3 regions of the Neobacillus sp. 19 genome follow, and region 2 is predicted to be linked to each of the others. Evidence: a T-box and tRNA genes for the amino acid it is inferred to sense, from the RefSeq annotation. Region 2 holds a T-box; the other regions hold tRNA genes.
The links. A T-box is a leader RNA that pairs with one kind of tRNA and senses whether it is charged. The one in region 2 lies ahead of tyrS (tyrosine--tRNA ligase), so its partner is inferred to be a tRNA-Tyr.
Positions count from the first base shown of each region.

Region 1: it has a tRNA-Tyr gene. The T-box ahead of tyrS (tyrosine--tRNA ligase) is inferred to sense a tRNA for this amino acid. The anticodon was not compared.
Region 3: it has a tRNA-Tyr gene. The T-box ahead of tyrS (tyrosine--tRNA ligase) is inferred to sense a tRNA for this amino acid. The anticodon was not compared.

Region 1 covers NZ_JBMPZU010000062.1:40,114-50,810, forward strand. Annotated here, with positions in the region: rRNA gene ACO1D1_RS20490 (23S ribosomal RNA) at 1-1,291, shown strand, start outside; rRNA gene rrf (5S ribosomal RNA) at 1,373-1,489, shown strand; tRNA gene ACO1D1_RS20500 (tRNA-Glu) at 1,533-1,607, shown strand; tRNA gene ACO1D1_RS20505 (tRNA-Val) at 1,611-1,686, shown strand; tRNA gene ACO1D1_RS20510 (tRNA-Thr) at 2,002-2,077, shown strand; tRNA gene ACO1D1_RS20515 (tRNA-Arg) at 2,087-2,160, shown strand; tRNA gene ACO1D1_RS20520 (tRNA-Met) at 2,180-2,256, shown strand; tRNA gene ACO1D1_RS20525 (tRNA-Ser) at 2,283-2,375, shown strand; tRNA gene ACO1D1_RS20530 (tRNA-Met) at 2,405-2,478, shown strand; tRNA gene ACO1D1_RS20535 (tRNA-Asp) at 2,482-2,558, shown strand; tRNA gene ACO1D1_RS20540 (tRNA-Phe) at 2,602-2,674, shown strand; tRNA gene ACO1D1_RS20545 (tRNA-Tyr) at 2,686-2,770, shown strand; tRNA gene ACO1D1_RS20550 (tRNA-His) at 2,776-2,851, shown strand; tRNA gene ACO1D1_RS20555 (tRNA-Cys) at 2,865-2,938, shown strand; tRNA gene ACO1D1_RS20560 (tRNA-Gly) at 2,951-3,024, shown strand; tRNA gene ACO1D1_RS20565 (tRNA-Ile) at 3,030-3,103, shown strand; tRNA gene ACO1D1_RS20570 (tRNA-Asn) at 3,126-3,200, shown strand; tRNA gene ACO1D1_RS20575 (tRNA-Arg) at 3,306-3,379, shown strand; gene ACO1D1_RS20580 (hypothetical protein) at 3,557-3,805, opposite strand; gene ACO1D1_RS20585 (hypothetical protein) at 3,989-5,833, shown strand; gene ACO1D1_RS20590 (NupC/NupG family nucleoside CNT transporter) at 6,866-8,047, opposite strand; gene ACO1D1_RS20595 (pseudouridine-5'-phosphate glycosidase) at 8,233-9,150, opposite strand; gene ACO1D1_RS20600 (PfkB family carbohydrate kinase) at 9,151-10,245, opposite strand; gene ACO1D1_RS20605 (EamA family transporter) at 10,473-10,697, opposite strand, start outside.
Region 2 covers NZ_JBMPZU010000050.1:16,474-27,170, reverse strand. Annotated here, with positions in the region: gene ccpA (catabolite control protein A) at 1-686, shown strand, start outside; partial or broken gene ACO1D1_RS15200 (acetoin utilization protein AcuC) at 964-2,137, opposite strand; gene ACO1D1_RS15195 (acetoin utilization AcuB family protein) at 2,134-2,781, opposite strand; gene ACO1D1_RS15190 (GNAT family N-acetyltransferase) at 2,822-3,454, opposite strand; gene acsA (acetate--CoA ligase) at 3,684-5,402, shown strand; gene ACO1D1_RS15180 (transglycosylase domain-containing protein) at 5,454-8,201, opposite strand; T-box leader at 8,349-8,567, shown strand; gene tyrS (tyrosine--tRNA ligase) at 8,613-9,869, shown strand; gene ACO1D1_RS15170 (heterocycloanthracin/sonorensin family bacteriocin) at 10,086-10,322, shown strand; gene ACO1D1_RS15165 (putative thiazole-containing bacteriocin maturation protein) at 10,561-10,697, shown strand, end outside.
Region 3 covers NZ_JBMPZU010000099.1:212-10,908, reverse strand. Annotated here, with positions in the region: gene glmM (phosphoglucosamine mutase) at 1-272, opposite strand, end outside; gene ACO1D1_RS26415 (CdaR family protein) at 310-1,536, opposite strand; gene cdaA (diadenylate cyclase CdaA) at 1,529-2,356, opposite strand; gene rsiW (anti-sigma-W factor RsiW) at 2,490-3,113, opposite strand; gene sigW (RNA polymerase sigma factor SigW) at 3,131-3,694, opposite strand; gene ACO1D1_RS26395 (aspartyl-phosphate phosphatase Spo0E family protein) at 3,926-4,081, shown strand; gene rocF (arginase) at 4,312-5,211, opposite strand; tRNA gene ACO1D1_RS26385 (tRNA-Ala) at 5,586-5,661, opposite strand; tRNA gene ACO1D1_RS26380 (tRNA-Gly) at 5,671-5,745, opposite strand; tRNA gene ACO1D1_RS26375 (tRNA-Lys) at 5,804-5,876, opposite strand; tRNA gene ACO1D1_RS26370 (tRNA-Gln) at 5,878-5,952, opposite strand; tRNA gene ACO1D1_RS26365 (tRNA-Tyr) at 6,001-6,085, opposite strand; tRNA gene ACO1D1_RS26360 (tRNA-Thr) at 6,105-6,177, opposite strand; tRNA gene ACO1D1_RS26355 (tRNA-Val) at 6,217-6,292, opposite strand; tRNA gene ACO1D1_RS26350 (tRNA-Glu) at 6,297-6,371, opposite strand; tRNA gene ACO1D1_RS26345 (tRNA-Thr) at 6,392-6,464, opposite strand; tRNA gene ACO1D1_RS26340 (tRNA-Asn) at 6,493-6,567, opposite strand; rRNA gene rrf (5S ribosomal RNA) at 6,581-6,697, opposite strand; rRNA gene ACO1D1_RS26330 (23S ribosomal RNA) at 6,821-9,757, opposite strand; partial or broken rRNA gene ACO1D1_RS26325 (16S ribosomal RNA) at 9,952-10,697, opposite strand, start outside.

The DNA.
Region 1 (10,697 bases), on a different contig from region 2:
GGTGCCCGTACCGCAAACCGACACAGGTAGGCGAGGAGAGAATCCTAAGGTGAGCGAGAGAACTCTCGTTAAGGAACTCGGCAAAATGACCCCGTAACTTCGGGAGAAGGGGTGCTCTTTAGGGTTCATAGCCCTGAAGAGCCGCAGTGAATAGGCCCAGGCGACTGTTTAGCAAAAACACAGGTCTCTGCGAAGCCGCAAGGCGAAGTATAGGGGCTGACGCCTGCCCGGTGCTGGAAGGTTAAGAGGAGGGGTTAGCGCAAGCGAAGCTCTGAATCGAAGCCCCAGTAAACGGCGGCCGTAACTATAACGGTCCTAAGGTAGCGAAATTCCTTGTCGGGTAAGTTCCGACCCGCACGAAAGGCGTAACGATCTGGGCACTGTCTCAACGAGAGACTCGGTGAAATTATAGTACCTGTGAAGATGCAGGTTACCCGCGACAGGACGGAAAGACCCCGTGGAGCTTTACTGTAGCCTGATATTGAATTTTGGTACAGCTTGTACAGGATAGGTAGGAGCCTGAGAAGCCGGAGCGCTAGCTTCGGTGGAGGCGTCGGTGGGATACTACCCTGGCTGTATTGAAATTCTAACCCGCACCCCTCATCGGGGTGGGAGACAGTGTCAGGTGGGCAGTTTGACTGGGGCGGTCGCCTCCTAAAGAGTAACGGAGGCGCCCAAAGGTTCCCTCAGAATGGTTGGAAATCATTCGTAGAGTGTAAAGGCACAAGGGAGCTTGACTGCGAGACCTACAAGTCGAGCAGGGACGAAAGTCGGGCTTAGTGATCCGGTGGTTCCGCATGGAAGGGCCATCGCTCAACGGATAAAAGCTACCCCGGGGATAACAGGCTTATCTCCCCCAAGAGTCCACATCGACGGGGAGGTTTGGCACCTCGATGTCGGCTCATCGCATCCTGGGGCTGTAGTCGGTCCCAAGGGTTGGGCTGTTCGCCCATTAAAGCGGTACGCGAGCTGGGTTCAGAACGTCGTGAGACAGTTCGGTCCCTATCCGTCGTGGGCGCAGGAAATTTGAGAGGAGCTGTCCTTAGTACGAGAGGACCGGGATGGACGCACCGCTGGTGTACCAGTTGTCTTGCCAAAGGCATCGCTGGGTAGCTATGTGCGGACGGGATAAGTGCTGAAAGCATCTAAGCATGAAGCCCCCCTCAAGATGAGATTTCCCATAGCGTCAAGCTAGTAAGATCCCTGAAAGATGATCAGGTTGATAGGTCAGAGGTGGAAGCGTGGCGACATGTGGAGCTGACTGATACTAATCGATCGAGGACTTAACCATTTTTAATTGGTTGAACTCATTTTTACAAAAAACTTCTTCTGCATTATCTAGTTTTGAGGGAATGAAACCTCAAATAAATAGTCTGGTAACAATGGCGAGAAGGTCACACCCGTTCCCATACCGAACACGGAAGTTAAGCTTCTCAGCGCCGATGGTAGTTGGGGCATGCGCCCCTGTGAGAGTAGGACGTTGCCAGGCTAAGCCCCTAATTGGGGCTATTATTTTGCCTTATTTTATAGTTGGCCCCTTGGTCAAGCGGTTAAGACACCGCCCTTTCACGGCGGTAACACGGGTTCGAATCCCGTAGGGGTCACCATATGGAGGATTAGCTCAGCTGGGAGAGCATCTGCCTTACAAGCAGAGGGTCGGCGGTTCGATCCCGTCATCCTCCACCATAAATAATTATGCCGGTTTAGCTCAATTGGTAGAGCACGACCGAAAATGCTTCTTTGAAAAATCTTCAGCGTACCGACTGAGCTGCTGCTTGAAAAAGCTTTCTGAAGTCGGGACGACGATTACAAAACAAGCGTGTACACATTAATATTTATTCAAAATTATGCCGGTTTAGCTCAATTGGTAGAGCACGACCGAATATGCTTCCTTGAAAAATCTTCAGCGTACCGACGGAGCTGCTGCTTGAATAAGCTTTCTGAAGTCGGGACGACGATAACAAAGCAAGCGTGTACACACCAATGTTTTATCAAAATTATGCCGGTTTAGCTCAATTGGTAGAGCAACTGACTTGTAATCAGTAGGTTGGGGGTTCAAGTCCTCTAGCCGGCACCATAAAAAAATGCGCCCGTAGCTCAATTGGATAGAGCGTCTGACTACGGATCAGAAGGTTATGGGTTCGACTCCTTTCGGGCGCGTTATTATTTTTTTAAAAACGGCGGTGTAGCTCAGCTGGCTAGAGCGTACGGTTCATACCCGTAAGGTCGGGGGTTCGATCCCCTCCGCCGCTACCAAATGATTTTGTGATTTTATATAAAATGGAGGAATACCCAAGTCCGGCTGAAGGGATCGGTCTTGAAAACCGACAGGCGGGTTAAACCGCGCGGGGGTTCGAATCCCTCTTCCTCCGCCATTAAATCACAAAACTTTATTAATTATTATCGCGGGGTGGAGCAGTCTGGTAGCTCGTCGGGCTCATAACCCGAAGGTCGCAGGTTCAAATCCTGTCCCCGCAATATGGTCCGGTAGTTCAGTTGGTTAGAATGCCTGCCTGTCACGCAGGAGGTCGCGGGTTCGAGTCCCGTCCGGACCGCCATTTTTATTCCAGTAGGTATCTACTGTTGAAATATAATTTTTTTGGCTCAGTAGCTCAGTCGGTAGAGCAAAGGACTGAAAATCCTTGTGTCGGCGGTTCGATTCCGTCCTGAGCCATCTTTTTATTTGGAGGGGTAGCGAAGTGGCTAAACGCGGCGGACTGTAAATCCGCTCCCTCAGGGTTCGGCGGTTCGAATCCGTCCCCCTCCACCATCATGGCGGTTGTGGCGAAGTGGTTAACGCATCGGATTGTGGTTCCGACATTCGTGGGTTCGATTCCCATCAGCCGCCCCATTAGTAATAATGAGGCAGCATAGCCAAGTGGTAAGGCAGAGGTCTGCAAAACCTTTATCCCCGGTTCAAATCCGGGTGCTGCCTCCAAATCTTTTCTATGCGGGTGTAGTTTAGTGGTAAAACCTCAGCCTTCCAAGCTGATGTTGTGAGTTCGATTCTCATCACCCGCTCCACCTTTGGGCCTATAGCTCAGCTGGTTAGAGCGCACGCCTGATAAGCGTGAGGTCGATGGTTCAAGTCCATTTAGGCCCATCATCCTAAATATTCTAATTGTTCCGCAGTAGCTCAGTGGTAGAGCAATCGGCTGTTAACCGATCGGTCGTAGGTTCGAATCCTACCTGCGGAGCCATTTTATTTTAGGGAGAAGTACTAAATAGGTTGAAGAGGCACCCCTGCTAAGGGTGTAGGTCGGGTAACCGGCGCGAGGGTCAAATTCTGCCGCCATTCATATAATGCGCCTTTAGCTCAGCTGGATAGAGCATACGCCTTCTAAGCGTACGGTCAGAGGTTCGAATCCTCTAAGGCGCGTATTTTTTACTTTAAGTAACTTAATAGTATCAAAGGTTTAACGACATTAGGGAAAACTAAAGGTATTCTAACTTTAATGAAATTCCTTGATAAAGTCGTTAAGCAAATCAACTTCCAAAACATTATGTTTGGAGGTTTTTTATTTGCAAAAAAAGACTGGGATATTTGATGTTTCCATTAAAGCGGAGTAACGGTGAAAAGCGCTGATTGAAACAGGTTATCCGCTGATAGAACGGTGAAAAGCGCTGATTGAAACAGGTTATCCGCCGATAGAACGGTGAAAAGCGCTGATTGAATCGGGTTATCCGCCGATAGAACGGTGAAAAGCGCTGATTGAAACAGGTTATCCGCTGATAGAACGGTGAAAAGCGCTGATTGAAACAGGTTATCCGCTGATAGAACGGTGAAAAGCGCTGATTGAAACAAGTTATCCGCTAATAGAACGGTGATAAGCACCGGTGGATCCTGTATCTCATTCGAGAGTTACTAGAGCTTTTTCACCATTGAACTCCCCAAATCAGATTAGGGATAGAAATAGATTATTCCTAATGACAGATTGTTCCATATGTATATATAATGAAGGTATCTGAAATTTTTAGGGGGATAAAAGTGGAGAGAAGTCGTGTTTCTGGTTGGCTGTTTAGGAGTTTATTTGTTGTATTGTTTGTTTTACTAGGTTCATATGTTGCTAGTAACCATGCACTTGCTGCGGGAGTGGTGGTGAAGGATTTACAAGTTAGTCCAAAGGAGGCCAAAGTGGGCGATTCCATTAACATCAGCTTAGATGTAGGGATCGATTCGGAGGAGGTTGCTTCTACTGTCTCCCTCACGATACGAGCGGATGATCATGGACAGACCTATGAAAGGGCAGCCTATTTGAAGTATGATGAGGCAACGAAAAAGTATGTTACTCGCTTAAAAGTAGAGGACTTTCATGCAAAAGGGAATTGGAAAGTTAGCGATATAACCGTTCATCTTAATGGGTCCAATTATTCTTTTAAAAATGCTGAATTGTTCCCGGGTGATGCCGCGGCAATCGATTTACGAGCAGGAAATTTTTATGTCGATCCGGCTGGATATCAGCCACAATTAGGATCTGTGAGCATTGATAAGAATCAGGTTTCGTTTGGTACAACATTAAACATTTCGGCAACAGGGTTAAATCATTTAGGAACATATGACTCTACCAAAATTGAAGCCGTTTATCGCACCCCACAGAATGAGTTACGGACGTTTCGATTAAGCGATTCCTCTAATCCACAAGTGGCTTCGATTATGATTGATCATTCGTTTGCGACGGGAACGTGGAAGCTGGATCATATTCTGGTAACGGATCGATACAATGCAAACTATCAATTTTTTTATAATAGCTTCTATTATAAAGAAGGAAATACGAGAGATTTTAGTAACCTGGATTTCACGGTAAAAGCAGCCGCGGGCTGGGTAGATATTAACGGTGAGCGTTACTATTATAATGAAGCGGGAAAACCTGTAACCGGTTGGTTTACTATCAATCAGAAGCGTTATTATTTTGATGAGTCCGGTGTGATGGAGACTGGGTGGATTTTGGTCGATGATCATGAATACTACCTGAATGAAAAGGGCGAAATGGTGGTTGGCTGGAAATATATCGAGGATGGCTGGTATTATTTTTTACCGAATGGTGTGCTCGTGTATGACTGGCAGTATATTAATCACAAATGGTATTTTTTCGATGAATATGGCACGATGATCACTGGGTTTGCGATGATTAATGAAGATATCTACTATTTTAATCATGATGGAGCAATGCAATCGGGCTGGCAGCTCATTGAAGGGGATTGGTATTATTTCAAATCGGGCGGGCAGCTCGTCACAGGCTGGGTTTACTGGAACAAGAATTGGTATTACTTAGACACTGAAGAAGGATATATGGTAACGGGTTCTCATTACATTGGCGGTCAGTTATATATTTTTGATAAAAATGGTGTCATGGCTTCCGGTGGCTGGAAGTACATTAGCGGTAAATGGTATTTCCTCCATTCGAGCGGTGCAGCAGCCATCGATTGGAAACAGGTCGGCGGCAAGTGGTATTACTTTGATCGAAATACGGGAGTGATGGCCACAGGCTGGAAATCTCTTTCCATAAATCAAACACTTTATTTAGCGCCACCCAGTGCGAAAAGTTGGTACTATTTTAACAGCAGCGGCGCCATGACGACAGGATGGGTGTATTTAGGCGGGAAGTGGTACTATCTCAACCATTGGGGCGGCATGGCAACAGGTATCCAATACATAGGCGGTACCAAGTATTATTTCAAACCAAGCGGTGAAATGGCCTCGAAGGAATGGATTAATTTAGGGCCAAACAATAAATATTGGTACTACTATTTAGCTTCAGGCAAACAAGCCGTGGGCTGGCATGTGATTAATGGAAAACGGTATTACTTTGATAAGAATGGGGTCATGCAGTAGCTGCGGTGCCCGGCACGCCTTGAGGTTTATTGAACATTGGGGGGGGTGCCAGCTCACCTAAGGTTTAAAGCGGTGCAGCACAAAGGTGACACAGAGAGCATAGTCTCTCTGTGTTTTTTTAATATAGAAGTAGGGCCTGTCTGCTTCAATGGTTGAGTGGGTATTAAGTCTAAACTTCGTTGAAGGAGTTGTCTACGTAGGTGTCACACGAATATTTTAGTCAAGATTCTAATGTAGGAGTGATCTACGTAGGGGTTACCTGGATTTTTAAGCCCAAAAATCGAAGTAGAACCAATCTACTTAGATGTTTGCCTATAATTGCAGCCCGAATCTAGAAGTAGAACCAATCTACTTAGATGTTCGCCTGAAATTGCAGCCCGAACCTAGAAGTAGAACCAATCTACTTAGATGTTCGCCTGAAATTGCAGTCCGAACCTAGAAGTAGAACCAATCTACTTAGATGTTCGCCTGAAATTGCAGCCCGAACCTAGAAGTAGAACCAATCTACTTAGATGTTCGCCTGAAATTGCAGTCCGAATCTAGAAGTAGAACCAATCTACTTAGATGTTCGCCTGAAATTGCAGTCCGAACCTAGAAGTAGAACCAATCTACTTAGATGTTCGCCTGAAATTGCAGCCCGAACCTAGAAGTAGAACCAATCTACTTAGATGTTCGCCTGAAATTGCAGTCCGAATCTAGAAGTAGAACCAATCTACTTTGATGTTCGCCTGAAATCGCAGCCCGAATCTAGAAGTAGAACCAATCTACTTAGATGTTCGCCTGAAATTGCAGCCCGAATCTAGAAGTAGAACCAATCTACTTAGATGTTCGCCTGAAATTGCAGCCCGAACCTAGAAGTAGAACCATTCTGCGTAGTTGTTCTTCTGATTTTGAGCTGCCGCATTGAAGTAGCCTTTCTACAGCGTTACATGTTCCTCTAAAATCTCAACAACCGTTCCAATTCCCCCCAAAAAAAACAAAAAACCGCCCCCCGGCGGCACTAGCAAAAAAGTGGTTTCTTCTATTAAACTATTAAATGACTAGGCCCATGATGGTACCTGAAATGACGGACGCTAGTGTTGCGCCTAATAATAGTTTTAATGCATACTTTGATACGATACCGCCTTGTTTGTCACTGATGGATTTGATGGAACCTGACACAATTCCCACCGTTCCAAAGTTGGCAAAGCTAACTAAATAAACAGAGACAATGGCAATGGTTTTACTCGAAAGATGGCTGGAGATTTCACCAAAATTCAACATGGCGACAAATTCATTCGTCACTAGTTTTGTTGCCATAATGCCGCCTGCTTGCACGGCTTCACTCCAAGGAACACCCATTATGAAAGCAATTGGTGCAAAAACATAACCAATAACCGTTTGGAAAGAAACGTCAAAAATGCCCATGAAAATCACATTGATCAATGCCATTAAGGAGATAAATCCCAATAACATCGCCGCAACCGTTATGACAATCTTGAATCCATCCATGATGCTGTCTCCAATCATTTGGAAGAAAGGGACTCTTTCATGTTCTTCAATTTGAACTAAATCTTCATTTTCGTCTAAATCGTATGGATTAATGATATTCGCAATGATTAAGGCGCTAAAAATATTCAACACAACCGCTGTGACCACATATTTTGGCTCTAACATCGTCATGTACGCCCCGACCATCGCCATACTGACGGCACTCATTGCCGACGTGCAAATGGTGTAAAGTCTTTTTGGGGATAAAAGCGGGATCTGTTTGATTATCGTTAAGAACACTTCTGGTTGTCCAAGTGCAGCTGTCGATACAGCGAAATAGCTTTCTAGTTTCCCCATTCCGGTGATTTTACTTAACACTAAACCTAAGTATTTAACTAGGAATGGCAGTACTTTTATATAATTAAGGATTCCAATTAACACGGACATGAACACAAGCGGCAATAACGCTACAAAGAAGAACGTAGTCGCGCCCTTATTCACCATTCCGCCAAAGACAAATTGAATTCCCTCATCGGCAATTTTCATTAAGTTTTCAAAAAATACGCCCACTTTGGTAATCGCGATTAGACCGATACTCGTATTCATCATGAAGTACACTAAAACGATTTGCACTGCCAGCATAATGAAAATGCGTTTATATTTTATTTTTTTCCGATCATTACTGAATAAAAAAGCAATAACACCGGCAAACAAAATTCCCGTGATTAAGAAAAGAATATTCATGTGATGCCACTCCTTCTTGATGTTGGCGCTTTCAATTTTTTGTAAAAAAGACAACTTCTATAAAGTGTCAAAATTTGAACTTTATAGAAGTTGAGATCAAGGTTCTATTTTGAATTCGAGAATTGTCCAGCTGCAGCGCCAAGCGGCTAGTAGACTTCGCTAAACGGGCGCTTCCGCTTTTCTTGTTATTTCGTTAAGTTGTTAAAGCTAACCGCGATTTGTGTTCCGACTTTTGCGTTGTGTTTGACTAATTCGATATTGGCATCAAGGCTTTTTCCGTCTGTTAATTCTTTAATTTTTCCGAGTAAGAATGGTGTGCTGTCTTTCCCGTGAATATGGTTTTCTTCTGCTTCTTTGATGGCTTGATCGATAATGCCGTTGATGTAGTCTTCATCCATCGCAAATTCTTCAGGAATTGGGTTGGCGATGACCGCTCCGCCTTTTAGGGTTAATTCCCATTTTGTTTTTAATGTTTCCGCAATTTCATCAACGGAATCAGTAGAGATGTTTAATTTATGTTCACTTTTTCTTGTGTAGAATGCTGGCAGAACTTCTGTTTCATAACCGATGACTGGAACGCCTTTTGTTTCAAGGTATTCTAGTGTAAGGCCTAAATCCAGGATGGATTTCGCGCCGGCACAAATAACGGCAACGTCTGTTTGTGCTAATTCTTCAAGGTCAGCTGAAATATCCATTGTCGTTTCGGCACCTTTATGAACGCCGCCAATACCGCCTGTTACGAAGATTTTGATGTCTGCTAAGTCAGCACAGATCATTGTAGATGCAACCGTTGTTGCGCCTAGTTTTTTTGATGCAACGATGGAAGCAAGGTCACGTCTTGATACTTTTGCCACACCTGAACTTTTACCGAATAGCTCTAATTCGTCGTCTGTTAAACCGATTTTAATTTTTCCGTCAATGATCGCGATGGTCGCAGGAACCGCTCCGTTATCACGCACGATTTGTTCTACTTCACGAGCCATTTTTACGTTTTGCGGATATGGCATACCATGTGAAATAATTGTAGATTCTAAGGCAACGATCGCTTTACCTTCCGCTTTTGCTTGTTGTACCTCTGCAGATAATTCAATATAGTTTTTCATTTAAAATTCCTCCATATCTAATTCGAATTGTTTTTGGGATAATTCTTGTCTCACTGTATGCTTGGACATAATCGTTTTATGGGAATTGACTAAACCGGATTTAATAATGTAATCAAATTCTTTCTTTTGTAACCAGGAATAAATCACGCCTGAACAAAATGAATCGCCGGCACCTGTTACATCGGCAACCACTGGTGTATGAATCGCCGGGTAATGACGAATCTCGCCATTTTCAACTCCTGCCATGACGCCTTTAATTCCATTTGTGACAATAACATTTTTCACGCCTAATGATAACCACTGCTTAACGGAATCTTCCCAATCGTTGTCATCATTGATTTTCGTATTCAAAAATGTTTCGGTTTCATCTTTATTGACAATGAGCCAGGTCACAGCGCTTAACGATTTTGGCAGCCTGTTCATTTTTGGAGATGAGACTGGGATGATGATTAATGGAATGTGATATTTTGATGTGAAAGAACAAAGAAAATCAATCGTTTCCCGTGGACAATTCAAATCCACGATGATACATTTCGCTTTTCTAAGAAAGTTACTGTTTTTGATCAACAGCTCAGGTGTAATATGCTCATACACATCCATGTCTGCTAAGGCAACGGATAAATCTCCGTTCTGGTCTAAAACGGCTGTATAAGAACCAGTCGACGAATGCTCAAATTGTGCGACATGTTCTAAATTCATAAAAGGTGACGATAACTCGTAAATCTCTTTCCATTCGGAATCTTTCCCGCTTGCTGAAATGAGGGATACTTCCTCACCTAATCTTCCTAAGTTTTCCGCAATATTCCTTGCTACTCCGCCAACTGTAGTAGAGGATTTCACTGGATTGGACGTTTCACTCATAATGTCATGTTTGGCATAGAATTTTCGATCTACATTGGCTCCCCCGATGCAAATAATAGGTGTCGTTTCGTTTAACACAAATGCCTTACCTAATACTTGCTCTTTCTTGATGAGCCCGGAAAGAGTCGCAGCAATGGATGAACCCGATATTCCCAGCATTTCTGCTAACTCCTGTTGAGAAATAAATGGATGTTCTTTAATCATCCCTAGAATTACTTCCTCATTTTCAGTCATATCAACAGTCATGTTCACACCTCACTTTTTAAACAAATGTTTTTGGATTAAACATAAGTTTAGTATACGCTTCCACGTTTCATTGTCAATAGTGTTTTTTTGAAAAATTGTAACCAGGATGAGATAGGATTACGGTCACTTTTTGCCCATAATGGAGATGAGCGCAGTGTTCACCTGCGCTCATCGACTATTTTTATTAAAAATATAGGTTCATCTTTTTGTTAAATTTACCAGTCATGTGATGTGACTTGTTGTTGTAACATGTTCTCTTTACGGACCAAACTGTTTTTATTTAACAGGATAGGTAAACTCATACCAAGAATAATGATCCCAATTCCTGCTATTTGCAGCGAAGTCACCGTTTCGCTTAGTAAGATGACAGATACCATCACGGCGATAGGTAATTCAAACGCGCTCAAAATGGATGTCATCCCTAAACCAACTTTCGGAAC
Region 2 (10,697 bases):
AATTACATTTACTTAATACCATGCTTGGGAAACAAGTGGATGGCCTTGTGTTTATGGGAGGAAATATTACCGCTGATCATGTTGAGGAATTTGAAAAATCACCGGTGCCTATTGTACTGGCAGGCTCAATCGAAGAGTCTAATCAAATCCCTTCTGTTAATATTGATTACGAAGCAGCCGTTTATGATTCTATTAAGGGATTTATTGATAAAGGCCATAAGAACATTGCATTTGTTGTCGGCCCGCTTCATGAACCCAAAAATGCGCAGAAAAAACTTAAAGGATACCAAAGAGCGCTGCAAGACGCTGGTTTACCGTATAATGAAGAGCTTGTTGTTGAAGGAGATTATACGTACGACACTGGGATTGAAGCCTTTGACAAATTAATGGAGGCTGCTGAAAGACCAACAGCTATTTTAGTGGGTTCTGATGAAATGGCGCTCGGGGTTGTTCATGGGGCACAGGACAAAGGATTTAGTATTCCTGAAGACTTTGAAATCATTACTTCAGACAATACAAGGCTGTCACTTATGGTACGTCCACAACTTACAACGATTGTTCAGCCATTATATGATATTGGTGCAGTTGCGATGCGGCTCTTAACCAAATTAATGAATAAGGAAAAAACAGAAAATCAAATTGTGGTCCTTCCACATAGAATTGAACATCGTCAATCAACAAAATAATAAGAAAAGCGCAAGCACCCTGTTCAGCGGCGTATGGCCTCCTCGGAAAAGCTAACGCTTTTCCTTCGTGCGATGCCTATGCTGCCGAAGCGTTCCTTGTGGAGCGCTCCAACTGAGATAAAGGAAACACGAAGAGCGTTAGCGATTCGATGTTGACTTATCGTAGGGCGGAGAGCGAAGGACACTAGGCGCTAGGGCGCTGGAGCTGGACATTTCTCAAAGTCGAAATTTATACGTTCTTATCTTTTTAAAAGAGGCTGCCCCATGGCAGCCCTTTTTAAACAGACTCACTCTTTTTAGAATTTTTGATTGGATAAAGGGCTTTTTCAACTGTAAGTAAATTTTTTTCGGTTATCTCGGCTTTTCTTGGGATGGGTGTATATAAATCTTCTGGGTCATCCCATTCTTTTGGTAATGGCACTGGCAACTCTTTCTGCCACTGAATGAGCCACTCTTCCGGTAAACTGCCATAACAATTTGGGTTTTCCGTCATTTCAAGCCATATTAGCGACCATGCTCTTGGAACCACTCTCCAGATATCATAACCACCTCCGCCAACCGCAATCCATTTCCCGTCACAATATTGATGGGCAATTTCATGTGCCAGCTTTGGTATTTCCCGATAAGTCTTCATGGTTGTTGATAAATGGGTTAGGGGATCAAGAAAGTGTGAAATCCGCCCCGTTTTGAGTCAGGAGGACATCCGGTTTAAAAAAGGAAGCCACTTCTTTGATGGATTGTCTGTACGCATCCAGCCAGGATTCATCTTCAGTGAAGGCATCCACAGGGATATTAAAGGAATAACCGTATCCTTTTCCTTGACCTCGTTCATTAATGTTTCCGGTACCAGGGAATAAATATCTCCCTGTCTCATGAATCGATAAGGTGCACACATTAGGGTCATCATAGAAGGACCATTGAACTCCATCGCCATGATGGGCATCGGTATCAACATATAACACGCGTGCATTATATTTTTCCTGCAAATATTTAATCGCTACGGAGCTGTCATTATAGATACAAAATCCAGATGCTTTACCGCGAAAACCATGGTGCAGTCCTCCGCCTAGATGAAGGGCATGGAGGGCCTTCCCTGTCATGACTTGATCAACTGCTGTTAAAGTACCGCCAACCAATAAAGAACTCGCTTCATGCATATTAGGGAAAATAGGTGTATCCTCTGTACCCAAGCCGTAGTTTTCAGCAATTTCATTTGCGAGCTGCCCATGCCCTGCTTTTTTTACTGCTTCTATGTAACTTTTATCATGAATAAGGGCTAATTCTTCTTCAGATGCCATTTTGGGCGGGATTACTTGTCCGGGATTCAGGGCGTTCATTTTATTTAATAGATCTACTGTTAGTTTAAGCCGGAATTGGTTAAAAGGATGATGACTGCTGAATTTATAATTCAGCAGCTCTTCTGAAAAAACAAAGGAGCAGGTATCACTCATAAGGAAATCCCCGGCAGATTTGGCCATAAAACTTGGTGTCCCGCATCTTTAAGATCCTGAATGAGGGCAGTCGGATTCATAGTCTGTACTCTGATGACAAGGATTTTAAAATGATCATCTGTTTTGTCAGGATAAACGAGCACGCTTAGAATATTTGCTTTCCGCTTTTTAATAACAGTAGTAATGTCGCTTAGTTTACCAGTAAGGTTAGGTACCTTTATTTCGATTTGTGAACCTGGCTGATGTGCCCCCGTTAACTCAACAAGTGTTCGAAGCAAATCCGTTTCTGTTACAATTCCCGCCAGTTTCCGATCATTGATGATGGGAATACAGCTTATTTTATGCTCATAGAAAAGTCCTGCAACCTCCTCGACAAAATCAAGCGGATGTCCGGTAATGACATTTCGCTCCATAATCATCTCCAGTGGCTTTTTTAAATCTTCAGGATGTTCATTTGCACGAAAAATAGACGGCGTAGCTTCCCGTATTTTTGCAACCGTAACCAAGCCGACTAATTGTCCTTCGAGATCAATGATGGGGATGTGGCGGATCTTCCGTGCCTCCATTAGGTCAATGGCATCAGCTATTGTATCAGATGGGAAAAGGGTAGCAACGTCTGTTTTCATAATTTCCTCTACTATCATAAAAAAATCACCCCTATCGCAAGCATTATCAGGAAAATATTTAATACATAAACCGGTTCATAAATCGTAAACGGTCAAATTTTTGAATGGATGCCAGATCAACTCGTTTCCCCATCCGGGCCATCAGGCAATTAGCGGGGTGGGAACATATTTCAGGGTCATCTGTGGCATACCACTCAAGGCCGCCGGCATTCATCATCTTTTCCATGACCTTTCTGTAATCCCACACATTTAATTTGGTCCCTTTTAGATCCCAATGCCAATAATATTCGGTCGTAATCGTAATATAATCTTCCATGGCATCATCCATCATCGAGACAATCAAGAGATTTTTACCGACTGAACAGCCCCTAAATTGCGGAATGACTTCGATAGCACCCAATTCGATTAAATTATCCATTTTGCCTTCTGACCAACGTTCTAGCGGATCGGGGTAAAGATAGGTAACATAACCAACAATGGTGTCCCGATGTCTGGCAATAATAATTCTCCCTTCCGGAAGTTCAGCAATGCCAATTAAAGCTTGATGCTGCTGTTCAGGCGGTCGGAATGCAACAAGGTCTTTGTGAAATTCATAGCCCTTAAGTTTATCTGAAGTGATTGGCCCTTCAACAATAAGGGACCCATGCGGAGTTTTTAACTGCTTTGCGTTGTAAATCTTTTTGTGTTCCATACGGTCACCTACCTGAGAGATCGTTAGTGTTCAACTCTATTATACATAAAATCTATTGCGATAAAGCGATTTCACAAAATTTTCTGTTTTATGGTTAAGGAGCGGGCCGCAAATTAATTACTCATGCTGTCATCTGATAATTAAATTTTCCTAAATATATTTTTAAAATTGTGAATAGTCCTTATTTGTACTATAATAATCTCATACTAGCCAAGAGGGGGAGATGGAAATGAAAGTGGAAGCGTTGCCAGTTGTGCTAGGGGAGCATAATCTAAGCAATTATGAAGAAACGTACAGACAGTTTGACTGGAAGGAAACAGAAAAAGAATTCTCTTGGAGTGAAACAGGGCTTGTTAATATGGCTTATGAGGCTATTGACCGACATGCAAAAACCCATCGGAAAAATAAGATTGCCCTATACTACCGTGATGGTTCAAGAAATGAGAAATATACCTTCAAGGAAATGAAGGAACTATCAAATAAGGCTGGAAATGTATTAAAAAGTTATGGCGATGTCGAAAAAGGTGACCGTGTATTTATTTTCATGCCAAGGTCTCCTGAGCTTTATTTTACTGTTCTAGGTGCTATTAAGCTAGGTGCCATCGTCGGCCCGTTATTTGAAGCATTCATGGAGGGAGCTGTAAGAGACCGCCTGCAGGACAGCGGAGCGAAAGTCTTAGTAACAACTCCGGAATTGCTGGGGCGTGTACCTGTTCAAGAGTTACCGGAGTTGAAGCATATTTTTCTAGTTGGAAAAAATGTCGAAGAACAGGGGCAGTATATTGACTTTTTAGAGAAATTCGAATCAGCCAGTAAAGACCTCAAAATTGAATGGGTCGATCGGACGGATGGCCTCATTCTGCATTATACCTCCGGTTCTACCGGAAAACCTAAAGGCGTACTTCATGTACATAATGCAATGTTACAGCATTATCAAACGGCTAAATGGGTGCTGGATTTAAAAGAAGAAGATGTATACTGGTGTACAGCTGACCCAGGATGGGTTACAGGGACATCATACGGGATTTTTGGACCTTGGTTGACAGGAACGTCAAACGTTATTATCGGCGGCCGTTTCAGCCCTGAATCATGGTATCAAATGATAGAAGATTTTGGGGTGACAGTCTGGTACAGCGCTCCAACGGCGTTCCGGATGCTAATGGGTGCAGGCGATGAGCTAGTTAAGAAATTCGACTTAAGCAGCCTTCGCCATGTGTTAAGTGTCGGTGAACCGTTAAATCCTGAAGTAGTAAAATGGGGCGTGAAAGTATTTAATCATCGGATCCATGATAACTGGTGGATGACTGAAACAGGTGCACAGCTGATTAGCAACTACCCTTGTATGGTGATTAAGCCTGGTTCAATGGGTAAACCAATTCCTGGGGTGACCGCGGCGATAGTTGATAATCAAGGGAGTGAGCTGCCGCCATATCGAATGGGGAACCTTGCGATTAAAAAGGGCTGGCCATCGATGATGCATACGATTTGGAATAACCAGGAGAAATACGAGTCCTACTTTATGCCAAATGGATGGTATGTTTCAGGGGACTCCGCGTATATGGATGAGGATGGCTATTTCTGGTTCCAAGGAAGGGTGGACGATGTCATTATGACATCTGGAGAGCGTGTTGGTCCATTCGAAGTAGAAAGTAAGCTTGTTGAGCACCCGGCTGTAGCAGAAGCTGGAGTCATCGGAAAACCTGACCCTGTCCGCGGGGAAATAATTAAGGCCTTTGTCGCACTAAGGGATGGTTATGAAGCGACAGAAGAATTAAAAGAAGAAATCAGGCAGTTTGTGAAAAAAGGGCTTGCCGCCCACGCTGCCCCAAGAGAAATTGATTTCCGCGAAAAACTGCCAAAAACACGAAGCGGTAAAATTATGAGACGTGTATTAAAGGCATGGGAACTTAATTTACCTACAGGTGATCTTTCAACGATGGAAGACTAAAAGTAGGATTAGAAAAACCGCACCAGGTAAATTACCTTGGTGCGGTTTTTGTTATTGAGGAACTGTTTCAGTTGTTGCCCCCACCTCAACAACATTGGAAGGAGCAGATTCTTTTCCTGCGATATCGACTGCCGTTACATAGAAGGCGCCATTGCCTGCATTAAATGCTAAACTAGAGCCGTTTGTTATACTTGCAATTTTTGCTCCGCTTTGATATACACGATATCCGACCACATCATTATCAGGAGAGGATGTCCATGTTAATGTATTACCAGATACAGATAAACTGACACCATCTGGGTTCTTGCCGTTATCCACCATCTTAGCGGTAGGTACGAGTATTTTCCCCCAACGATCTTTCTGTGGAATAAGCTGGCTGTAATTTTTGAAATTATTTCCGACCATCCGAGTGATAAAATCCGGGTTTAATATTAAACCGAATTGGGCAAACTCTTGTGGTGTGGAATTTAAGGCTAAATATTTCTTATCCCCAATGGTGACAAATTTACCTTCTACCAAGCTATCATCTACTTTTGTAGGAACATCATTCACATTGAAGTAATCACTTTCAATTAATCCCGCTTTAGAACAGGCCGAAGATGGAAGCATACCTGATACGGCACAATAAGATCGTTTCACAATTCCATCCGGCATTGGAAAGGATTCTTTAGGAGCCACTAAATCCGGCTTGATGGAATATGCTGAATTGATTAAATCAGTCCAAAGGTTATTGTTCCGTTGGCTATAAGACATCCCTTTAGATTGCAGCGATTTAGGTGTATCATAACCAGTCCAAACACCAAAGGTTACATTAGGATTAGTGGCAACCAGCCAGGCATCAGTATATTCATTCCCTGTACCTGTTTTTCCTGCCCAATCCGCTTTAAACTTTAACTTACCATTAATTCCAGCAGCAGTACCCGATTTAATAACATCCCTCATCATATCAAGCGTTAAATAAGCTGTTTGCGGTTTGAAAACATCTACAGGTTTTACTTCGTGCTGATAGATTATTTTACCGTTTTTATCAACAATTTTTTCAATCATATAAGCATCAATAAATTTACCATTGTTTGCAAAGGTACTAAATGCGTTCGTATTTTCTTCAATTGTGACACCCTTCTCCATTGATCCAATGGCAGTGGAAAGGTTAGTAAAGTCTGGCGGCAATAGTGAAGTAAAACCCATTTTTTCTAAATACTTAGCAGGTTGCTGCTCAACAATATCTTTGTATAATTTTACAGCAGGAACGTTATATGATTTTGCAAGAGCATATCTTGCAGACACTATACCACTGTAGCGATAATCATAGTTTTGCGGCCATGGTTTGCTTCTTCCGGGAATAAAGTTTAAGGCAACGTTTGGCAGCGGCGTGCCTGGTGAAGCTTTACCCAACTCAATTGCCGGGCCATAAACAAGAAGCGGCTTCATGGTGGAAGCGTTGGGCCTGTATGCACTAGTTGCATGGTTAAGTTTTTGTTTATTGTAGTCTCTTCCGGCAACAAAACTGATAATTTTCCCAGTCTTATTTTCAATAAGTTCTGCCCCGACTTCAACAGGTTCCATTACTGTTACCATTTCACCAGTTTCTGGATCCTTCTTTTCCTCAGGCTTATCAGGGCCGTAGTTTTTATAATTATTTTTAACCACTTGCATAGCATCATAAATTTCTTTGTCAATTGTTGAATGAATTTGATATCCGTTCTGATGTAAATCATGATCGGCTAATGTTTTATATTTGTAATAAAGAGTGTCATCATTTTTTAAATCTTTCTCTGTGTACCCGTCTTTTTGAGCTAACTCATTGGTCAATACTTCAATCGCTCTTTTCTCAATTTCAAAAGTAAGCCAAGGATAGTTTTCAAGCGGATTCGCAACAGGTGTGGTAAAATCCTTTGTAATGTCGTAGGCCGAAGCTTCCGCATATTGCTGCTGGTTTATGTATCCGCCATCTAACATCCTTTTTAATACTGTTTTCATTCTTGCGAGACCTGGTTCAAGATTATTCTTCACGGTACCTTCCCTTGTAAAAGGAGTGTAGCCAAATGGACTTTGAGGCAGGCCTGCAATGAAAGCTGCCTGCGGAAGAGACAATTCAGCAGCATTTTTCCCGAAGATTCCTTTTGCAGCTGCTTGAACACCGGCAATGTTCTGTCCGGAAGCATTTCTCCCAAACGTAGAAACATTCAGATATGCTTCAAGTATTTCTTTTTTATCGAAGAATTTCTCTAATCTTAACGCAAGTAATATTTCATTGGCTTTCCGCTGAAATGAAACCTCATTTGTTAAAATTTGATTTTTGATTAGTTGCTGTGTCAATGTACTTCCGCCCGATTGAACAGCGGAGTTTGTGACTTCTTGGAAGAGGGCACGGAAAACAGCCTTTGGCACAACACCTTTATGCTGATAGAAATATTCGTCCTCGGTTGCAATCACAGCATTGGTCAAATCCTTGGATACCTGATCAATCTTGACTTCTTCGCGAACAAGGTCTGATCTAAGTCTGCCTAGATAAACATCATTGGCAAAGTATAAATCTGATGTTTCCGTGTAATTATAAATATCTTTTTTCATACTTTCGTATGAGCGGATGGGTTCATCTTTTACAAGTGAGGCAAAATAACCGGCGCCAACACCTGTTGCAAACGATCCGCCGAGAATGACGACTATGAGCACGAGAAGACATAAATTCCAAACAACTTGATAGGTAATTCGCGCCCTTTTTATCGTCTTTTTATGGGTAAACAAGTTAAGTATGGACTTTGCCTTTTCCATCCACACTTGCATTCTTTCATTCATTCAGAGCATCACCTCATTATAAAATCACATCCATTATAGCATATTGACGAGGCAAAAACTGACAACCTTCTACATTTTCTGAAATTTCCAGTTGATATTTGACAGGTGTATTGAAATATGATAAAAAAATGATAACCAAATAATAATATTAAAGCTGTGATGGGAATCAACTGTAGTTCTTCTATCCCTGTTTGTAGAGAGTCAGCGGTGGTGCGAGCTGATACATATAGAAGAATGAATTACCTCCTTGAGCTTTTTCTGTGAAACCATTTGTAAGTAGCAGAAAACGGCAAAAACCGTTAATTTTTTGAGTTGGAGGAATCTTCCTCAAGCTGGGTGGTACCGCGTAAAAATTACGTCCCTGCATTTTTGCAGGGGCGTTTTTATTTTGTTTATTTGGAGGGAATAGGAATGGATTTATTACAGGATTTAGCACTAAGAGGCATCATTTACCAGCAATCGGATGAAGAAGGATTAAAGGAACTGTTAAGCACGCAGAAAATTTCCCTATACTGTGGAGCTGATCCGACGGCTGATAGTTTGCATATCGGTCACTTAGTTCCGTTTTTAACACTTAGAAGATTTCAGCAGCACGGTCACCGTCCTATCGTATTGGTCGGTGGAGCAACAGGCTTAATCGGTGATCCAAGCGGGAAAAGTGAAGAACGGAATCTGCAAACCCTTGAAGCTGTGCAGAAGAATGTTGAAGGAATCAAACAGCAGCTTGCCGCTATTTTTGATTTTGACGGTGAAAATGGTGCTGTTATGGTGAATAATTATGATTGGGCCGGATCAATGGATATCGTTTCGTTTTTACGTGATATCGGCAAGCATATTGGAGTGAATTATATGCTGGCAAAAGATACGATTGCTTCAAGGCTTGAAACAGGGATTTCCTTTACTGAATTTACCTACACAATTTTACAAGCTATGGATTTCAATCATTTGTATGAACACCATAATTGTAAATTACAAATTGGGGGAAGTGATCAGTGGGGCAATATTGCCTCTGGTCTAGAATTAATCAGGAAAATGCAGCCCGAGGGTGCAAAAGCATTTGGATTAACCATTCCTCTTGTAACGAAAGCAGATGGAACAAAATTCGGAAAGACGGAAGGCGGAGCTGTATGGCTTGATCCAGAAAAGACAACACCTTACGAGTTTTATCAGTTCTGGATTAACACTGCTGATGCCGATGTGGTCAAATACTTGAAGTTTTTCACTTTCTTATCACATGAGGAAATTGAAGGACTAGAAACGGCAGTTATCGAAGAACCTCATTTACGGAAAGCACAAAAGGCGCTAGCAGAAGAGATGACCCGCCTGATTCATGGTGAGGAATCATTGCAGCAAGCCATTAAGATTTCTCAAGCATTATTTAGCGGAGATGTAAAAAGTCTTTCAGCCGCTGAAATTAAACAAGGCTTTAAAGATGTTCCTTCCTTCGATGCTAATGAAACGGAGGGGAATCTAGTTGACCTGCTCGTTGAGGCAAAGATTTCACCTTCTAAACGGCAGGCACGTGAGGATATTACAAATGGAGCCGTAACCGTAAATGGTGAAAAGATAATAGATACAAGTTATACACTTGATGAAAGTGATCGGATTGAAGGGCAATTCACGATTATTAGACGAGGGAAAAAGAAGTACACGTTAATTAAATTCTAAATCATTCTTGGCTTTGGATGCTCCAAAGCCTTTTTCCATAAAACAATACCATATAAAACCTCGTACCAAAATTGGTATGGGGTTTTTTGAAACCTAAAATAGGCGGTTAAATCAGTGACAACAACCTAAAAAAATCATATTTTGTTGAAGAGAGTATTCATTTTTCCACTCTCTTCAGGTGCAGCCTGTTGAATAATATAGAAAGGGGAGGAAAAAATGCATAATTTTCAGAATGGCTTACAATCATTAGGAATGGATCATTACCAAGTTGGTGAATTAGTTCCTATAAATCCTCAGAGTCAAGATATGCGAGTGTTTGGATTTCGTTGCGGGGGCTGCGGATTCCGCTGCGGAGGATGCGGTTTCCGTTGTGGTGGTTGTGGCGGCTGCTTCGGTTTTGGCTGTTTCGGTTTCGGTTTCGGCTGTTTCGGTATCGGTTTTGGTTTTATTTAGTTGTTTTGGAGTCTCAGAAAAAAATAGTTATTTTATGATAAGGAAGTGCCTCCTGCATGGACATGTGCCGCAGGGGCACTTCTATTTTTGTAATAACATAATTAATCATTGGACTGTGAGAAATGTCCAGCTCCTTGCCATACGCCGCTTCCGCTTTTCTTATAATCATAATGGACAAATAAATGTACATAAAATGATAGTGCATAATTAGGATTGATATGTATTAAGGAGGAGCTGAATGACAAAACTTAACTCGTCCACACGTTTAAAGGTCAAAAGGGATTCATTTTATCTGCAAGATCCAAAGGGTGGTGTGTATTTTAGAAATAACTTAAGTTCATTCCGAATGGAAGGAAATACGATTTACCAATGGAT
Region 3 (10,697 bases), on a different contig from region 2:
GCTCCCAATGCTTTTGTTAAGTAGGCAACACCCGGAGTGGAAATGACGCCTAAACGCATGACCTCTGCACCAATAGAAAGTAAGCCGGCAACAAGAGCTCCCTCAAGCATATGCCCTGAAATACGTGTATCACGCCCAATCAATACTTTTGGACGATCCTTATCCTTTGTTAATACATACCCGCCAAAGCGACCTAATTTAAAGGCCATTTCAGGTGTTAATTCGCTATTTGCAATGCCGCGTACCCCATCGGTACCGAAATATTTTCCCATTTAAAAATCTCTCCTTCAACATATCAATTGCTGGATCTTATGCGTTATTCGTTATCGTAACTTTTGCTGTCGATTTATCAGGCTTCCAGTTGACATCTGTCGGGCCTTCTACCTGAATTTTAACATCGTGACTTCCTTCCGATAATCCGGATAAGTCGATGAAAACAGTAAAGTCTTCCGGGCCAATATTCGAAACTGTCCCACTTATGCCATTCACCATAATATTAATCGTTTGGCTCGCGGGGTCATTCAACTCTGCCTTAAGGGTGTCAGTTAACCCTTGGATTTTCACTGGTACACCAGAGACGGTTGTCTCTTCTTGTTTTTTGACCACTATGGTTGCTTTTACCGTTTGCGGAGACACCTTCGAGACCCCATTTGAGATGATGACAGGTAAGGTTAGAGTGGTGTTTTCAGAAATTTTACTAAGATCCACTTCCACTCTTACATTTTCTGTGTTTTTCAGAACATCGTCATTCCCTGTAATCGTCGCTTCTTTTTCATCAATATCGATCGATTCAATCGTAACACCCGGTGGAGGTGTGCCTTTTTTGACAATATTGATGGGAACCGTTTTCGTATTACTCTTAATGGGGATCGTCATTTTGACTGTCTCCGGCTCCACGACAACATTCAGCTTGTTTAATTCCTTGTCTAGTACTTGTATCCGTGCTTCTTTCGTAATGGAAGCTTTCAGTTTACCCTTTTCCTCAATCGTCGCCTTCACATAGGTAATTCGGTCAATTACATCTTTAGCACCGGTAATTTTTACTTTACTTGGCTCAACAACAGGTTGTCCTGCTGAATAACCTTCTTCAATTTGGCTAGAGTTAAATTCGGCATCGACTTTAAATTCCTTCGTTATCTTTTCTTGGATCGTGACATTTACACTAGCCGGTTTCAACGTCGCCTTCAATTTATCAGATAAATTCCTCACCTTAAGGTTTACCTTCTGTTTTCCTATCTTTGCATCGGTCAAATCGACATACACTTCAAAGTTCTTTGAAGCTTTAGCAGACTGGACATGGGTGAGAGGCCCTTTGATAGTAATATCAACCGTGTTGGGAATACCGGATACGACTAAATTTTCTGTATCATAATAAACCTTTACAGGTATATCCTGAATGGTTTCTGTGGCTTTTTCGCCAGGGACATTCACATCTGATAATTTTTTCCCTGTATTGGGCACAGAAGAATATAACAGGACTGCCAATAACAAGGCCAGAACTTTTAAGAACCAAGGGTTATCCATCAGTTTATCCATTGCTTTTCCCCCTCCAGTTCCAACGAGCTGAAGAAGCTTGTTTCGTTTTGTTTTGAATCACCATTTCACTCGTAAGGAGCGCTTTTAATTCCTCTAACTTTAGATCGCGGTGGAGTTCACCATTTTTGGTCAGTGAAATATTACCTGTCTCTTCCGATACGACGACTGTTACACTATCGGTGACTTCACTGATTCCTAATGCAGCCCGATGTCTAGTACCCAGTTCCTTTGAAATAAACGGGCTTTCGGATAAAGGAAGATAGCAGGCTGCTGCTGAAACATTATTTCTTTGAATAATAACTGCACCATCATGTAGTGGTGTATTAGGTATAAAAATATTTATGAGCAATTCCAATGAAATATTGGAGTTTAATTGGATTCCAGTTTCTATGTAATCACTCATGCCCGTTTCTCGTTCAATTGAGATTAATGCTCCGATTCGTCGCTTTGCCATATAATCGGTCGCTTTTAAAATGGCTTCGACTGTTTTTTCCTGATTATCATCATCCTGTGTTCTGCTGCTGGAAAAAAATCGCCCTCTTCCTAATTGCTCAAGGGCCCTTCTAAGTTCAGGCTGAAAGATAATGATAACGGCAAGAAATCCCCAATTTATGGCCTGTTGCATCATCCAGCTTAATGTCGTTAAACCAAGCCACTCACCGACCACTCTGACAAGAAGAATAACGAGAATTCCTTTTAATAACTGAACAGCCTTCGTTCCTCTTATCACATTGATCAGCTTGTAAATGACATACCATACGAGGACAATATCAACAATACTAGCTAGATACTTCCATACAGTAAAATCAGCAAACTGCATTGTTCTTCCTCCGTAACTTTCTTAAAACGTATAGTGAACCAATTTATTATACCATAAAGTGAAACGTACACCTTACCCCTATTATATGTTACTGGTTAAAAAAACAAATCACTCTAGTGCGAGTGATTTGTTTTTATTGGGTTTCCGGCTGGTCAAAGATATCAATGACCTCTTGCGCTGTCTTTTTCATATGATACCAAATCCAGTCAAAGACTTCATTTACTTCTTCAATTTGTCCTGTGACGTGACCGGCTGAGGCAAGGTACTTTTCCCCATTAATGACTGTTACATCCCCTTGGACTTCACCTTCTATTTTCAATTTCCCATTGCGAACGACCACATCCCCTTTGACCGTTTCCCCCTTGGGAACAATGACAGTATTATTTTTGACGACTAAATTCTCTTGCTTTGATACAGAAAATTCACGGTCTTGACTCCAGGTGGAAAACAAACTTCCCACCATTAATATTATGAAAACAGAGGCAGCTGCTAGCATTGGATGATTTCTTAACCAGCGCTGCATCGAAACTTTTTTCTTTTCTTTCGGCAGTCGCGCCAATACATTGGCTGTAAAATCTGCGGGAGCCTGCATATGTGATAGACTTTCGACAAAGGCAATCGTCTTTTTTAATTCATTAAAAATCTCTTCACATTCTTTACAGCTTTGGAGGTGTTCCCGTAAAATTCGTTCCTTTTCAGGCTCAATTTCTTCGTCTAGGTATTCGTGCATTAGTTCGATGATCTGTTCTGGACACATATTTGGTTTCACCTCTATCACACATATCGTAATTGTTGTCTTAATGCTTCACGGCCGCGGTGAATTCTTGTTTTTACAGTTCCGAGAGGCAAGTCAAGAATTTCACTTATTTCATTTAAGGACATCTCTTCAATGTATTTTAATACAATGGGAGACCGGTATTTTTCCGGCAGCTTTAAAATTTCCTTCTGCACCGTCTCATGCAGTTCTAAACTCTCTACCTCCGACTCCGGAAGCGGTGTGTTGGAAGGAACCTGTGAATACATGGTTAATCCTTCTGTTCCAGCTACCTCTGCATCTAAATAATGATCGGGTTTCTTTTTTCGCATTCGATCAATACAAAGATTGGTGGCAATCCGAAAAAGCCATGTGGAAAATTTCAAATCCTGGTTAAACGAGCGGATATTCACATACGCACGGATAAATGCCTCCTGCGCCATGTCCTCTGCTTCGTGGCGATTTCCGAGCATTCTAAAACATAGCTGATAAACACTATTTTTATATATTTCAACGATTTCACCATAGGCATCCTGATCACCTTTGATGACTTGCTTTATTCTCTTTTTTACAATAGCTTCCATTAAGTTTCCTCAGCTCCAATGCTGCTATACGATAATACGAATCGCTAGCGAAAAAGTTTCGTTTTCCACGAAAAACTTCTTAATCCCTATAATTTTAACAAAAATTTACTAAAGGGGGGTAAAATAAGTTTAAAGTTTTTCCTAGGGGAAATACAAATAATAGGGTAATACTTCAATTTGTGGGAATCTCCCCGCAATCGCAGGTTAAAAAATAGGGATGTGACGGCATGTATGAGTGCGGAATTTCGCGATTTAATGAAGGAAATTGAAAATTGCCGAGACAAAATGGTTCAATTAGCATCAGAAACTTCATTAAGCAATCATCAGGTAATCGAAACAAGTAAGAGACTGGATCATTTATTAAATCAATTACTACATAAAAGATAGGCAGCTGCAATGGTTCGGTTCGCAGCTGCCTTTTTCTTTATGGCTCTGTTAAACGTGGCTGTTGATTTCCGCTACATCCGCTTCGCTTTCCGCGGGGCGGGCGGTGAGCCTCCTCGGCGCTAAAGCGCCTGTGGGGTCTCTCCTGTCCCGCTGTTCCCGCAGGAGTCTCGCGGCTTCCGCTCCAATCAACAGTGGTAAAAAATCAACAATAAACTATAACAGAACCTTCTTTATAAAAGTTTTTCACCGAATAATGAACCCATTAACCCGACAGCAACAGAGGCTGTTTTATTTTTTTCATCTAATATTGGGTTTACTTCCACAAATTCCGCTGAAGTAATAATCTTTGCTTCTTCCAGCATTTCCATTGCCAGATGGCTTTCACGGTAGCTGATGCCGCCCATGACCGGTGTACCCACACCAGGACATTCACTTGGATCCAAACCATCTAAATCAAGAGAGAGATGAACACCATCAGTTCTTTCCTTAAGGTAGGCAATCGTTTCTTCCATAACCTTCGCCATTCCCATCCGGTCAATTTCGTGCATCGTATAAACCTTTATTCCTGTTTCTTTAATTAAGATTCTTTCCCCTTCATCAAGTGATCTGGCACCAATGATTACTACATTCTCAGGTTTAACCTTTGGAGCGTATCCGCCAATTTCCGTTAATTTCTTGTGCCCTAATCCAATGCTGGCTGCTAAGGGCATCCCATGGATGTTTCCAGACGGACTTGTCTCCGCTGTATTCAAATCACCGTGGGCATCGTACCAAATCACGCCAAGGTTCTTGAAGTGTTTGGAAACGCCGGCTAATGTCCCGATTGCAATGCTATGGTCACCACCAAGGACCAGTGGAAATGCACCTGATTGCACGGCTTCATCCACCTTTTCAGCAAGCATGGAGGTTTTTTCAGCCACTAAATCTAAATTTCTCAAGTTGGATTCTTCGTCTACAACTACTTCGGGTCTCCCGATTGGTATGTCTCCTAAATCATGAATTTCATCAAAAAGAGGTGTTAGTCGTTCATTAATCCCTGCATAACGGATGGCACTCGGCCCCATATCAACCCCGCGGCGCATTTGCCCTAAATCCATCGGCATCCCAATTATCGAAAGTTTTCTGCTCATCTCTCGCATTCCCCCTAGCTCTTTATAGGTACTATTTTAACCGCTTTCATAGGAATGACTCAACTCGACAAAATGGTGTATATATATGCGGAGAATATCAAAAAAGCAGGCTCTGAATCATAAGGGCTGCTGGAATACTTTTGTGCGAAGATTTAGGCAGAAAGGGTTCCAATACGGTCTATTGGAACCCTTTCGCTTTATTTTTTTGCTGGAACGGGCTCCAATACTGGCTATTGGAACCCCTTTGCTTTATCTTTTTGCTGGAACGGGCCCCAATATGAGCCATTGGAACCCTTTTGCTCGAAAAATAGACATATAAAAATAAAAAAAGCCTTAAATCAGCAACCTGATTTAAAGCGAAATATGTAGTGTGATGGTGGAGCCTAGCGGGATCGAACCGCTGACCTCCTGCGTGCAAAGCAGGCGCTCTCCCAGCTGAGCTAAGGCCCCGTATTCAATTGGAGCGGAAGACGGGATTCGAACCCGCGACCCCCACCTTGGCAAGGTGGTGTTCTACCACTGAACTACTTCCGCATATTCACAGATAAAAACCCAAAAGAAAAAATTCGTCTGGGCTTTTACCTATAAGTTATGAGCCATGAAGGACTCGAACCTTCGACCCTCTGATTAAAAGTCAGATGCTCTACCAACTGAGCTAATGGCTCATGGCTGGGCTAGCTGGATTTGAACCAACGCATGTCGCAGTCAAAGTGCGATGCCTTACCGCTTGGCTATAGCCCAATAAGAAGTAATTAAATCTAGTATGTCCATTATTTTTAAAAATATGAATGGTGGAGGGGGACGGATTCGAACCGCCGAACCCGGAGGGAGCGGATTTACAGTCCGCCGCGTTTAGCCACTTCGCTACCCCTCCATATTCAATTTAAAAAAGGTGCCGGCGAGAGGACTTGAACCCCCAACCTACTGATTACAAGTCAGTTGCTCTACCAATTGAGCTACCCCGGCATATGGTTTAAAAAATATAGTGTTAACATAAAGATATTATGGTGGAGGATGACGGGATCGAACCGCCGACCCTCTGCTTGTAAGGCAGATGCTCTCCCAGCTGAGCTAATCCTCCAAAATGGTGACCCCTACGGGATTCGAACCCGTGTTACCGCCGTGAAAGGGCGGTGTCTTAACCGCTTGACCAAGGGGCCGAATGTTATTAAAATAGGTAAGCTTCCAAGCGGGCTCGAACCGCTGACCTCTTCCTTACCATGGAAGTGCTCTACCTACTGAGCTATGGAAGCATAGCTGATATTCTTAGCTGCATAAAAATGGCTCCGCAGGTAGGACTCGAACCTACGACCGATCGGTTAACAGCCGATAGCTCTACCACTGAGCTACTGCGGAACGATAGTATATAGCCTGGCAACGTCCTACTCTCACAGGGACGCATGTCCCAACTACCATCGGCGCTGAGAAGCTTAACTTCCGTGTTCGGTATGGGAACGGGTGTGACCTTCTCGCCATTGTTACCAGACTATTTTTTTAGACACTATTTATTATAATGTCTATTTTACTTTTTGCAAGAGAAATTTTTCATTCCCTCAAAACTAGATAATGCAGAAGAAGTTTTTGTAAAAACGAGTTCAACCACTTAAAAATGGTTAAGTCCTCGATCGATTAGTATCAGTCAGCTCCACATGTCGCCACGCTTCCACCTCTGACCTATCAACCTGATCATCTTTCAGGGATCTTACTAGCTTGACGCTATGGGAAATCTCATCTTGAGGGGGGCTTCATGCTTAGATGCTTTCAGCACTTATCCCGTCCGCACATAGCTACCCAGCGATGCCTTTGGCAAGACAACTGGTACACCAGCGGTGCGTCCATCCCGGTCCTCTCGTACTAAGGACAGCTCCTCTCAAATTTCCTGCGCCCACGACGGATAGGGACCGAACTGTCTCACGACGTTCTGAACCCAGCTCGCGTACCGCTTTAATGGGCGAACAGCCCAACCCTTGGGACCGACTACAGCCCCAGGATGCGATGAGCCGACATCGAGGTGCCAAACCTCCCCGTCGATGTGGACTCTTGGGGGAGATAAGCCTGTTATCCCCGGGGTAGCTTTTATCCGTTGAGCGATGGCCCTTCCATGCGGAACCACCGGATCACTAAGCCCGACTTTCGTCCCTGCTCGACTTGTAGGTCTCGCAGTCAAGCTCCCTTGTGCCTTTACACTCTACGAATGATTTCCAACCATTCTGAGGGAACCTTTGGGCGCCTCCGTTACTCTTTAGGAGGCGACCGCCCCAGTCAAACTGCCCACCTGACACTGTCTCCCACCCCGATGAGGGGTGCGGGTTAGAATTTCAATACAGCCAGGGTAGTATCCCACCGACGCCTCCACCGAAGCTAGCGCTCCGGCTTCTCAGGCTCCTACCTATCCTGTACAAGCTGTACCAAAATTCAATATCAGGCTACAGTAAAGCTCCACGGGGTCTTTCCGTCCTGTCGCGGGTAACCTGCATCTTCACAGGTACTATAATTTCACCGAGTCTCTCGTTGAGACAGTGCCCAGATCGTTACGCCTTTCGTGCGGGTCGGAACTTACCCGACAAGGAATTTCGCTACCTTAGGACCGTTATAGTTACGGCCGCCGTTTACTGGGGCTTCGATTCAGAGCTTCGCTTGCGCTAACCCCTCCTCTTAACCTTCCAGCACCGGGCAGGCGTCAGCCCCTATACTTCGCCTTGCGGCTTCGCAGAGACCTGTGTTTTTGCTAAACAGTCGCCTGGGCCTATTCACTGCGGCTCTTCAGGGCTATGAACCCTAAAGAGCACCCCTTCTCCCGAAGTTACGGGGTCATTTTGCCGAGTTCCTTAACGAGAGTTCTCTCGCTCACCTTAGGATTCTCTCCTCGCCTACCTGTGTCGGTTTGCGGTACGGGCACCTTGAATCTCGCTAGAGGCTTTTCTTGGCAGTGTGGAATCAGGAACTTCGGTACTAAATTTCCCTCGCTGTCACAGCTCAGCATACGCGGAGAACGGATTTTCCTATTCACCAGCCTAACTGCTTAGACGCGCATATCCAACAGCGCGCTTACCCTATCCTCCTGCGTCCCCCCATCACTCAAACGATTCATAGGTGGTACAGGAATATCAACCTGTTGTCCATCGCCTACGCCTTTCGGCCTCGGCTTAGGTCCCGACTAACCCTGAGCGGACGAGCCTTCCTCAGGAAACCTTAGGCATACGGTGGATGAGATTCTCACTCATCTTTCGCTACTCATACCGGCATTCTCACTTCTAAGCGCTCCACCAGTCCTTACGGTCTAGCTTCAACGCCCTTAGAACGCTCTCCTACCACTGACACCTAATGGTGTCAATCCACAGCTTCGGTGATACGTTTAGCCCCGGTACATTTTCGGCGCAGAGTCACTCGACCAGTGAGCTATTACGCACTCTTTAAATGGTGGCTGCTTCTAAGCCAACATCCTGGTTGTCTAAGCAACTCCACATCCTTTTCCACTTAACGTATACTTTGGGACCTTAGCTGGTGGTCTGGGCTGTTTCCCTTTCGACTACGGATCTTATCACTCGCAGTCTGACTCCCACGGATAAGTCTTTGGCATTCGGAGTTTGTCTGAATTCGGTAACCCGATGAGGGCCCCTAGTCCAAACAGTGCTCTACCTCCAAGACTCTAACAACGTGAGGCTAGCCCTAAAGCTATTTCGGAGAGAACCAGCTATCTCCAAGTTCGATTGGAATTTCTCCGCTACCCACACCTCATCCCCGCACTTTTCAACGTGCGTGGGTTCGGGCCTCCATCCAGTGTTACCTGGACTTCACCCTGGACATGGGTAGATCACCTGGTTTCGGGTCTACGACCACATACTCAAACGCCCTATTCAGACTCGCTTTCGCTGCGGCTCCGTCTCTTCAACTTAACCTTGCATGGGATCGTAACTCGCCGGTTCATTCTACAAAAGGCACGCCATCACCCATAAACGGGCTCTGACTACTTGTAGGCACACGGTTTCAGGAACTATTTCACTCCCCTTCCGGGGTGCTTTTCACCTTTCCCTCACGGTACTGGTTCACTATCGGTCACTAGGGAGTATTTAGCCTTGGGAGATGGTCCTCCCTGCTTCCGACCGGATTTCACGTGTCCGGCCGTACTCAGGATCCACTCAGGAGGGAACGAAGTTTCAACTACAGGGCTTTTACCTTCTCTGGCTGACCTTTCCAGGTCGCTTCATTTACCCCGTTCCTTTGTAACTCCATGTTGAGTGTCCTACAACCCCAAGAGGCAAGCCTCTTGGTTTGGGCTATGTCCCGTTTCGCTCGCCGCTACTCAGGGAATCGCGTTTGCTTTCTCTTCCTCCGGGTACTTAGATGTTTCAGTTCCCCGGGTATGCCTTCTATACCCTATGTATTCAGGTAAAGATACTGTTCCATTACGAACAGTGGGTTTCCCCATTCGGAAATCTCCGGATCAAAGCTTACTTACAGCTCCCCGAAGCATATCGGTGTTAGTCCCGTCCTTCATCGGCTCCTAGTGCCAAGGCATTCACCGTGCGCCCTTTCTAACTTAACCTAAAAAGGTTTATAACTCTTATTCAATAAGAGAGAAAAACTAAAATGGCGATTACTCGATGTTTACTTTGCTTCTTCTTACGATTATCTAGTTTTCAAGGAACGAAAAAGTCTTGAGAGAATTGCTCCCTCAAAACTAAACAAACAAGAAACGTCAACCTTATTATGAGTCCGAAAGGACTGCATTATCCTTAGAAAGGAGGTGATCCAGCCGCACCTTCCGATACGGCTACCTTGTTACGACTTCACCCCAATCATCTGTCCCACCTTAGGCGGCTGGCTCCATAAAGGTTACCCCACCGACTTCGGGTGTTACAAACTCTCGTGGTGTGACGGGCGGTGTGTACAAGGCCCGGGAACGTATTCACCGCGGCATGCTGATCCGCGATTACTAGCGATTCCGGCTTCATGCAGGCGAGTTGCAGCCTGCAATCCGAACTGAGAATGGTTTTATGGGATTGGCTAAACCTTGCGGTCTCGCAGCCCTTTGTACCATCCATTGTAGCACGTGTGTAGCCCAGGTCATAAGGGGCATGATGATTTGACGTCATCCCCACCTTCCTCCGGTTTGTCACCGGCAGTCACCTTAGAGTGCCCAACTGAATGCTGGCAACTAAGATCAAGGGTTGCGCTCGTTGCGGGACTTAACCCAACATCTCACGACACGAGCTGACGACAACCATGCACCACCTGTCACTCTGTCCCCCGAAGGGGAACGTCCTATCTCTAGGAGTGTCAGAGGATGTCAAGACCTGGTAAGGTTCTTCGCGTTGCTTCGAATTAAACCACATGCTCCACCGCTTGTGCGGGCCCCCGTCAATTCCTTTGAGTTTCAGCCTTGCGGCCGTACTCCCCAGGCGGAGTGCTTAATGCGTTAGCTGCAGCACTAAGGGGCGGAAACCCCCTAACACTTAGCACTCATCGTTTACGGCGTGGACTAC